DNA from 2 places in the Kitasatospora sp. NPDC127116 genome. Region 2 is predicted to be linked to the other one. Evidence: riboswitches for the same ligand, from Rfam matches in the RefSeq annotation. Region 2 holds a riboswitch; the other holds the start of a gene.
The links. A riboswitch is a leader RNA that binds a small molecule or an ion and turns the genes downstream of it on or off. The one in region 2 is predicted to bind cyclic di-AMP.

Region 1 (4,641 bases), on a different contig from region 2:
GGCGATGGCCACGGCGGCGGTCGACGCGCTGCTGGAGGAGGTCGGCGGAAACGCGGCCCAGCGCGGCGAGTTCATGTTCCAGCCGGAGCTGGTGATGCGCGGGTCCACCGGGGCCTGCGCGCGCTGAACCCGGCCGTCACGGCCGACGGAAGGGCCCCGGAGGGCGGTTGCTCCCCGGGGCCCTTCGGCGTGCGTGCGTGCGGTCGGCCGCCCGGGCCGTCGGGCGGTCAGCCCTCCTGGGCGGTGGGGCGGTCGACGGTCGGTCGGTGCCCGTCGGCCGCCTCGCCGGTACGGGTCTCGGTACGGCGGCCGCGGGCCAGGTAGTCGCGCAGGACCAGTTCGACGGCGTCCTGCGGGTTCTTGGTGCCGGAGAGCAACATCGCGTCGATCGCGAGGTTCGCGTCGAGGGTGACGGTGACCTGGGCCATGTGACTCCTCCTCGGGTGCAGAGCAGCAGCATGCCCGTTGGGGCGGGGATTCACCACGGGGATTCGTCGTGGGGATTCAGCAGGGGCTTCGCCATGGGGATTCGCCGTGGGGATTCAGCACGGGGATTCACCGCGGGGATTTGCCACGAGGTACGGCCGGAGGCATGCCGGAACCCCCGGGGAGGAGCGACCAGACTCTCCCCGGGGGCGTGGGCGGTCGACGATCGGACGACAGCTGACAGATGATGAAATCTGTTATCTGTTATCTGTTATCTGTCAGCTGTTATCCGTCGTCCGCCGTCCGTCGGCTGTTCGCCGTTCTCAGACCCGGCCGGCGAAGTCCGGGGCCCAGTTGGCGATGCTCTGCTCGCGGACGCCCGAGCTCGGGTTGGCGGCCTCGACGTACTTGCCGTTGCCGACGTAGATCGCGACGTGGTAGACGCCGGAGTCCTTGCCGTTGTTGGACCAGAACAGCAGGTCGCCCGGCTGGAGGCTGTCCAGCGAGACGTGGGTGCTGGCGGCGGCCTGGTCGGCGGCGACGCGCGGGACGGAGACGCCCGCGGCGCGCAGCGCGGCCTGGGTCAGGCCGGAGCAGTCCCAGCCACCGTTGCCGGTGCCGCCGTAGACGTACGCCTGACCGACCTTCGACTCGGCGAAGGAGACCGCGGCGGCCATGCTGCCGGTGGCGGCCGGAGTCTGGGTCTGGGTCTGGGTCTGGGCCGGAGCCTGGGTCTGCGGAGCGGGCTTGGCGGCCGGCTTGGTGGACGGCTTGGCGGCCGGGGTCTGGGCCTGCGCGGTCGGCTGGGCGTTCACGGCACCGCCGTTCGCGGACTGGCCGGACTTCTGCGAGCGGTCGAACCAGGTGAAGTCCGAGCCGGACTTGCCGGTGGCGGACTGGCCGGCCTGGGCCTGGCCGTTGCCGCCGAAGGACAGCTGCTGGCCCGGGTAGATGCTGTCCGGACCCTCGGTCAGGGTGCCGCGGTTGAGCTCGTACAGCCGCTGCCAGCCGCCCTGCACCTTGTGCTGGTCGGCGATCGCGGACAGCCAGTCGCCCTCGACCACGGTGTAGTCGCCGTTCTGGGCCTGCTGCTGGCGCTTCTGGACCCAGTCGCTCCGGTTTCCGGAGGCGGTGGAGTCGGTGCTGGCCTGCGTGCCGTCCTGGGCGGGCGCGGCGGGCGCGGCGGGCGCGGCGGGCTTGGCGGCCGGGGCCTGGGTCTGCGGAGCGGGCTTGGCGGCCGGGGCGGCCGGCTTGGCGCTCTGCGCGGGCTGCGCGGGCTTGGCGGTGGTCGAGCCGGCGGTGGAGCCCGCCGAGGTGTCGACGGCGGCCGCGGCGCCGCCCTTGGTGAGGCCGGCCTGGACTGAGCACACCGGCCAGGCGCCGGGGCCCTGCGAGGCGAGGACCTTCTCGGCGACGGCGATCTGCTGGTCCTTGGTGGCCAGGTCGGCGCGCGCCGCGAAGGCGGTGCCGCCGAAGGCGGACCAGGTACTGGAGGTGAACTGGAGGCCGCCGTAGAAGCCGTTGCCGGTGTTGATGCTCCAGTTGCCGCCGCTCTCGCACTGGGCGACCTTGTCCCAGGTGGCGACGGTGGCGGCGGAGGCGGTGCCGGAGGCGATGCAGGGGACGGTGAGGCCGACGCCCGCGACGCCGAGGGCGGCGATCACGCGACGGGTGCGGCTGGACAGACGAGTGCCGTTGGTGGGCAGCATGAAGACGTGGTCCTCTCCCACGCCTGCGAGGTGAGCTGTCGGATTCGGGCTGGAGTTGCCCGGCCGCGCTGTGGGCGCGGCTTCACCCCTAGCCCTGGACCGTTCCGGAGATCGGTCCGGGGCGACTTACCTGTGGGTCCCCCGCTCCTGCCGTGGTGCGATTTCGCGCTGCCAGGACATCCGACGGCAGGACTCGGCGTCGCGGATGAACCGGGTTCGTGTGGTCACGAACGGGGAGCACGTTAATCAGACTTAAGTTCAAACTGCAAATGACTGTGATGCGCATCACGGTTTAGTGGGAACTGCCAAAATTGCCGCTCTACATGATCGTAAATGATCGTTTTCAAGCAACCCTGCTGTGGAAGCCCACAACTGGCAGCGCTTCAGAAGTGGTGTGACGGCACGTCGAATCGCGGGTCGGAGCGCCCCGGCGGATGCCGCGGCGGCTGTGGTGCGAGTGCCCGCGACCGCGTTTCCTATTTCCTTTCAAAAAGGCCAGAACGGACATTCCACTTCGCCGCCGTCCGACTTCCGCGCGGGACGGCCACGGGCGGGCGGAGCAAAACCGAAGGGCCCGGAACGCATGCCGTTCCGGGCCCTTCGGTGCGCGCGAACCGGCGCGCGACGTCGACTACCGCCCTGCGGACCCCTGGGAGGCCGCGTGGGCGCCGCGGACGCCCTCCAGGGCCCCCTCGGCCTCGGCGGCGGCCGCCGCCTCCGCCTCGGCCCGTGCCAGGTCCTCCGGGGACGGCGCGGGCAGCGCCGCCAGGTAGGTGGAGGCGATCAGCTGGCCGACCGACGGGTACGAGCCCAGCGGTGCGGCCGACGGGCAGCCGGTCTCCTCGGCGGCGGTGGCGAGCAGCTCGGAGTCCGCCTCCGGGCCGATCACCAGCGGGGCCAGCGCCGGGCGCTGCGAGCCGGTGTCCCTGAGGTGGTTGACGGCCGCGGCCACCGAGCCGGGCACGTCGAGCGCGGCGGCGACGACCGGCACGGCCAGTCGGGCGGCCAGCAGCACGCCGGTGATGCCGGCCGCCGCGGCCGCGTCCTCGCCGCCGACGGTGGTCAGCACCACGCCGTCCGCGGCGGTCGCGATGGCGAACAGCCGGGCGCGGTCGGCCCGGGCCAGCCCGGCCTCGGACAGCCGGACGTGCACGGCCTCGGCCAGCAGCGGGTGCGGGCCCAGCGGGTCGGTGACGGGCGCGCCGTACTCGGCGGCGAGCGCGTGAAGCTCGGTCAGGAAGGTGTGCGGGCCGGGCACCAGCGGGACCAGGACGGGCGTCGGCAGCCCGGCCTCGGCCGCCATGGCCAGCAGCTCGGCCACGGTGCGGTCCTCGCCGCCCGCGCCCTCGCCGCCGTTGCCCGGCAGGTAGCCGACCGCGGTCCGGACGCCGTTCTGCTCGGTGCGGACGATCGAGAGCAACTCCTCGACGACCGAGCGGGACTCGGGCCCGGCGGTCGCGGGCACGGCGAGCACCAGGGCCGGGGCGCCGGCCGGGATCTCGGGGCGCTCGGGACGACGGTGGCGCCCCCGCGCACGGGAGCCTGGAGTACGGACGGGCAGTGGCGCGCCCGGGATGGCTGCGGTGCTCATGCCGGAGATCGTAGGACATCTGCCCGTCCGGCTTGCAGTCGGCTGCCGCGTGGGTTTCACGCGGTCGCGGTCCGGAGCCCGGTGCGTCTCCGGCGCCGGTCCGGGCACTTTGCCTACAATCCGGACATTCCGCTCCCAATCCCCGCGCGACCGCCGGTGGTTGCCTCGACGCGACCCGAGGGGGCCGGCGTTGCACCTGGGGCGCGTGAGATGTCTCACAGCATGAGGATGGTTTGACGGAGGGTCACGGGGGTGCGACTCCCGGCATTCGAAGATCAACATTCAGCGGGGAGGCGCTCACGGCCGGTTATCGCGCGCCCGACGATTCATCGGCTATGTCCGTTTACGTACCGTCAGGAGAAGGGTCCGTGAAGAGTTCGCGGCTGCGGACAAAAGGCCACGTGCACCTGCAACGTCCCGTGCTGATGCACGTGCACTGCGGCTATCATCGCGTCAAGTGAGGCGTTGTGCCGGACCGGTACGGGGCCGGTCCGTTCGTTTCGACGGTGCCGGGGGCGCCGCGCTGGACGACAACTCCGGAAGCTCTTCGGGAGATTTCTATGCACGACTCGCAGGACACGCACGGCTCGTACGACACCTACAACGGGATGGCCGCCGCCGATCTCCAGGGGGTGGTCTGGCAGAAGAGCCGGCACAGCAACTCCCAGGGCAACTGCGTCGAGTTCGCGGCCCTGCCCGGCGGCGATGTGGCGATGCGCAACTCGCGGTTCCCGGACGGCCCGGCCCTCATCTACACCCGGGCCGAGATCGCCGCCCTGCTGCTGGGGGCCAAGGACGGGGAGTTCGACCACCTGGCGGTCTGACCGACCGCCGTGCTCCATCATCGGGGGGCCGTCGTGGGTGCCGACACCACGACGGCCTTTGTCTTTGTCTCTTCCGGGGGCCTCTTCGCCG
Region 2 (4,641 bases):
CGACGGCTGGCCGGAACTGACCTCCGACGCGGTGGAGCACCTGCTGTACGAGCGGCTCCACCTGTACGTCCAACCCGCACCCGAGGAGGACCCGCTCGCCTACGGCGACGCCGTCCGGCTGCTGATCGACCACCAGCGGGCGGCCCGGCGGCTGAACGCCAAGCGCCAGGAGCGGCTGCACGAGGAGGCCGAGTGGCAGGGCGAGGTCGCGGCCGGGCTGCTGCGCCGCGCCGACCTGGTGACCTGGCCCCGGCTGTACGCGGTGCTGCTGCACGCGTACGGGGTGGACGTCACGGACGGGGCGGCGGTGCGGGACTGGCTGGCCGGCTTCGCGGAGCTCGCGGAGGAGGACCGGCTGGCCGCGTACGAGGCGCTGGTGCCGGCCGGCTGGCTGGACGAGCCGGACGAACAGGGCTGGGGCCCGGGCCGGGTGCTGTCGGTCGGCATGGCCACCGACGGCGCCCGGCGGCTGCTGGAGCAGGGCCTGATGCGGCGCAGCTACCGCAACCTGGCCGAGCTGACCGCGCAGGGGCGGCCGATGCCGGACGAACTGGCCGGGGACTTCGGGCAGTTCGAGGAGGCGGCGGTCGACGCGGCGCTCGACCTGTTCGGCGGGTGGACGGTGCCGGGACTGCCCCGGCTGCTGGTGACGGAGTTCCCGGAGCTGGCGCCGGAGCCGGGCCAGGAGGAGATCGAGGCGTACCTGGCGCAGCTGCCCGCCGAGGAGTGAGACCTCGCACGAAGGCCCCGGCCCGGAGCGGCTGCTCCGGGCCGGGGCCTTCTCGCGTGCGCGTCGGGTTCTCTCGCGCGGGTGCGCGGACCTCTCGCGGGTGCGTCGGGTTTCTCGCGCGGGTCAGGGGTTGAGGCCGCGCTGCTGGAGCCAGGGCTCCGGGTCGACCGGGGCGCCGCCGCCGGGGCGGACCTCCATGTGCAGGTGCGGCCCGGTGACGTTGCCGGTCGCGCCGACCTTGCCGATCTGCTGGCCGGGGGCGACCTTGCCGGAGCCCTTGGTGATCGAGGAGAGGTGGCAGTACCAGATCTCGGTGCCGTCGGGCAGGGTCTCGACGATCCGGTAGCCGTACGAGCCGGCCCAGCCGGCCGAGGTGATGGTGCCCTGGCCGAGCGCGTAGACCGGGGTGCCGGTGTCGGCGGCGAAGTCCAGGCCGGTGTGCAGGTTGGCCCAGTAGCGGGCGCTCTGGCCGTAGTGGGCGGAGAGCCGGTAGTCCTTCACCGGGAGGGTGAGGGCGGCGGCCTTGACCCGCTCGGCCTCCTCGGCGGCGCGCTTGGCCTCGGCCTCCTTGGCGACGGCCTTGGCCTCCGCCTCCTGCGCGGCCTGGAGCCGGGCGGTCTCCTCGGCGGCGGTGCGCTGGCTGTCGGCCTGGTGCTGGATGCGGGCGGCGAGCGCGAGGCCGGGGTCGGCGGAGAGGGCGACCGGGGTCTCGTCCGGGGCCTCGACGGCGGGGGCGGCGGCCGGGGTCGCCGAGGCGAAGCCGGTGGCGCCCAGGGTGGCGGCGACGGCGGTGACGCCGAGCAGTGGGGAGGCTCCGCGGGTCTGACGCGGCATCCGGTGGCGGTTGGTCTCGACCTCCGCGGGGAAGTCCTCCGGGCCGAAGGCCTCGGGGCCGTCCGTGCCGGGGTGGTCGAGGAGCTGGGTACCGGCTGCGAAGCCGGCCGGGTGTGCCGGGGTGTGCGTCGACGCCACGGAGGCGCGCTCCTTTCCTTCCTTCGCGCCTACCGGGTTAGCTGACGGGTTCGGAGCAGGAAGGTCTCCTACGGCTGGGCCGGAGCCCCGCCGATTCACCCCAAGGAACATGGTTCCCCGGCTCCCTGACCTGCCCGGAGGCGGGTCGGCGGGATTAGGCGACGGCGCACGGTGCCGTCTGGGTACGGCGTTGACAACCGCGCTGCGTTATCAAACGTTAATCCTAGGAGGCTCTGATTCCAAGCCATCCGTTCGGAGCAGCCTAGGGCAAAGTGATCGGACGTCAACGAACGACACCGGCGAACACCCCCCTCGCGCACGGCCCCATCTGAGTACTCCTACTCATGTGCGCCCCGGCCGGGCGGCCACATCCTGGCGCCATGAGCACATCGATGCAGACCCGCACCACGGCCGCGTACCACATCCAGGCCGTCCTCTCCTTCGCCCTGTCGGGCGTCGCCCTCGCCGTCGGGATCGCCTACCTGCCGGTCGGCGGATGGACCAGGGCCTTCCTCGGGATCGGCCTCCTCTACACCGTCACCTCGGCGTTCACCCTGGCGAAGGTGATCCGGGACCGGCAGGAGTCCAACGAGATGGTCACCCGGGTGGACCAGGCCAGGCTGGAGAAGCTGCTCAGCGAGCACGACCCGTTCAAGGTGGAGGGAGTCTGATCGCCCCTTCCTCTCTCCACCCGCTCCTCCCGCTCCACCCCTCACCCGGCCGTTCGCTTGACGGCTAAGGCTATTAGCCTTAGCTTTATGGCTATCGGCCCGCACGCCGATGTCCCGCACCGGCGGCCCGAGGAGGACCCCATGAACGGCACCATCACCCCGAGCACCCAGTACCTGACCGTTCCCGGCGGCCGGATCGCCTTCGACGACACCCGGCAGGGCGACGGCACCCCCGTCGTCCTGCTCCCGGGCATGCTCGACAGCCGGGCCGCCTACCGGCACCTGCGCCCGCTGCTCGTCGCCGCCGGCCACCGCGTCGTCACCGTGGACCTGCGGGGCTTCGGCGAGTCCTCCGTCGAGTGGGACGACTACGGCCCGGCCGCGATCGCCGGCGACGTCCTCGCCCTGCTCGACCACCTCGGCATCGAGCGCGCCGTCCTCGCCGGGAACTCCTACACCGGGGCGACCGTCGTCAGGGCCGCCGGGGACGCGCCCGAGCGGGTCGCCGGGATCGTCCTGCTCAACGCCTTCGTCGAGAACCCGCCGCCGGGCGCCCTGCTGCGCGGCGTCATGGGCCTGATGGGCGCCGCCCTCGTCCACTGGCCGGCCTCCTGGGGCTTCTACCTGCGCCGGATGGCCTTCCCGGGCGCCAAGCCCGCCGACTTCGACGCGTACGTGGACGGACTGGTCGCCGCGCTGCGCACCCCGGGGCGCAAGACCGCCACCCGCGGGTACGTCCACGGCGACTCGGCGCCGGTCGGCTGGACGGCCGCGGTGCGGTGCCCGGCGCTGGTGGTCATGGGCAGCAAGGACCCCGACTTCCCGAAGCCGGAGCTCGTCGCCGACCGGCAGGCCGCCGCGCTCGGCGCGCGCAAGGTGATGATCGAGGGGTCCGGGCACTACCCGATGGCCGACAACCCGGCGGCCACCGCCGACGCCCTGCTGCCGTTCCTCGCCGAGCTCGGCTGAGCCCCGCCCGGCCCCGCCGCCCGTTCCTGCCCGACCCCGCCCGATCCACCCGACGTCATCCGTACGGAGAGCCCGAACCCATGCCCCGCGTAGGACTGACCCCCGACCAGGTCGTCGACCACGCCCTCGCCCTCATCGACGAGCAGGGCGCCGAGGCCCTCACGCTGGCCTCCGTCGCCGCCCGGGCCGGGGTCGCCACCCCCTCGCTGTACAAGCACGTCAGCGGCGGCCTCGCCGAACTGCGGCTGCTGATCGCCGTACGGGTCACCGGGGACCTGGCCGACCGGCTGGCCGAGGCGGCCGTCGGGCGCAGCGGGGACGACGCCGTCGCCGCCGTGCTGCGTGCCTACCACGCGTACGCCACCGCGCACCCGCACCGCTACAACGCCCTCCCCCAGGCCCCGCAGCCCGACGACGACCTGGCCCGCGCGGGCGCCCGGCTCGTCGGCGTGATCATCGCCGTCCTGCGGGAGTACGGCCTCGAAGGTTCCGAGGCGATCCACGCCGCCCGCACCGTCCGCTCCCTCGCCCACGGCTTCGCCTCCCTCACCACCGCCGGCGGCTTCCGGCTGGCCGAGGACCTCGCCACCACCCACGACCGCCTCATCGCCACCCTCACCACCGGCCTCCGCGCCTGGCCCGCGTAGGAGGCCGGCGCGGACGGCCACCTCTCCGGTGCCGGTGCCGGTGCCGGTGCCGGTGCGACGGCCCGGTCCCCGTTCACCTCTTGAGGAACCATTCACCGCTTGGGGAAATGGGGTATTAAGGGTCAGTGCCCCTGGAGCCCGCCGACAGTCCGACCGCGCGCAGTGCGATGCGCTGCGTGCGCCTGCTGCTCGGCTGCACCAGCGCCGCCGAGCTGCTCGGCACCGTACTGGCCGAGGGCCCGAGCTGGATCACCGGCGAGGGGTCCGCGCTGTACCTGCTGGACTCCGCCGGGATGCTCCGGCTGACCGCCTCGCACGGGCTGCCGGACTGGGCGCACGAGCGCTACGGCGTGGTCGATCCGGCCGGGGAGCTGCCCGCCGCGATGGCCCTGCGGCTGCGGCGCCCGTACCTGCTCAGCCCCGAGCACACCAGCGTCGACTACCCGAACGCGAACGCCGGACTGGGCACCGGGATGGTCGCCGTGATCGCCCTGCCGATGGTCGTGGACGAGCGGCCGATCGGGGTGCTCGCCCTCGCGCTGGCCCACCGGGGCACCGTCCCGCGCCGCGACCTGGACGTCCTGGAGACCGTCGCCGAGGCCTGCGCCCACCGGCTCTCGCACCTGCTGGACCATGCCGACGCCCATCTGCC

Region 1: another riboswitch for cyclic di-AMP. It lies ahead of ACFVHV_RS04980 (transglycosylase family protein); the one in region 2 lies ahead of ACFVHV_RS29290 (M23 family metallopeptidase).

Annotation. Positions count from the first base shown of each region.
Region 1 covers NZ_JBHXTL010000007.1:123,131-127,771, forward strand. Annotated here, with positions in the region: gene ACFVHV_RS04970 (LacI family DNA-binding transcriptional regulator) at 1-127, shown strand, start outside; gene ACFVHV_RS04975 (hypothetical protein) at 228-428, opposite strand; gene ACFVHV_RS04980 (transglycosylase family protein) at 750-2,156, opposite strand; cyclic di-AMP (ydaO/yuaA leader) riboswitch at 2,143-2,313, opposite strand; gene ACFVHV_RS04985 (hypothetical protein) at 2,767-3,726, opposite strand; gene ACFVHV_RS04990 (DUF397 domain-containing protein) at 4,287-4,550, shown strand.
Region 2 covers NZ_JBHXTL010000087.1:17,203-21,843, forward strand. Annotated here, with positions in the region: gene ACFVHV_RS29285 (hypothetical protein) at 1-730, shown strand, start outside; gene ACFVHV_RS29290 (M23 family metallopeptidase) at 854-1,702, opposite strand; cyclic di-AMP (ydaO/yuaA leader) riboswitch at 1,715-1,873, opposite strand; gene ACFVHV_RS29295 (YiaA/YiaB family inner membrane protein) at 2,083-2,373, shown strand; gene ACFVHV_RS29300 (alpha/beta fold hydrolase) at 2,515-3,342, shown strand; gene ACFVHV_RS29305 (WHG domain-containing protein) at 3,423-3,989, shown strand; gene ACFVHV_RS29310 (SpoIIE family protein phosphatase) at 4,115-4,641, shown strand, end outside.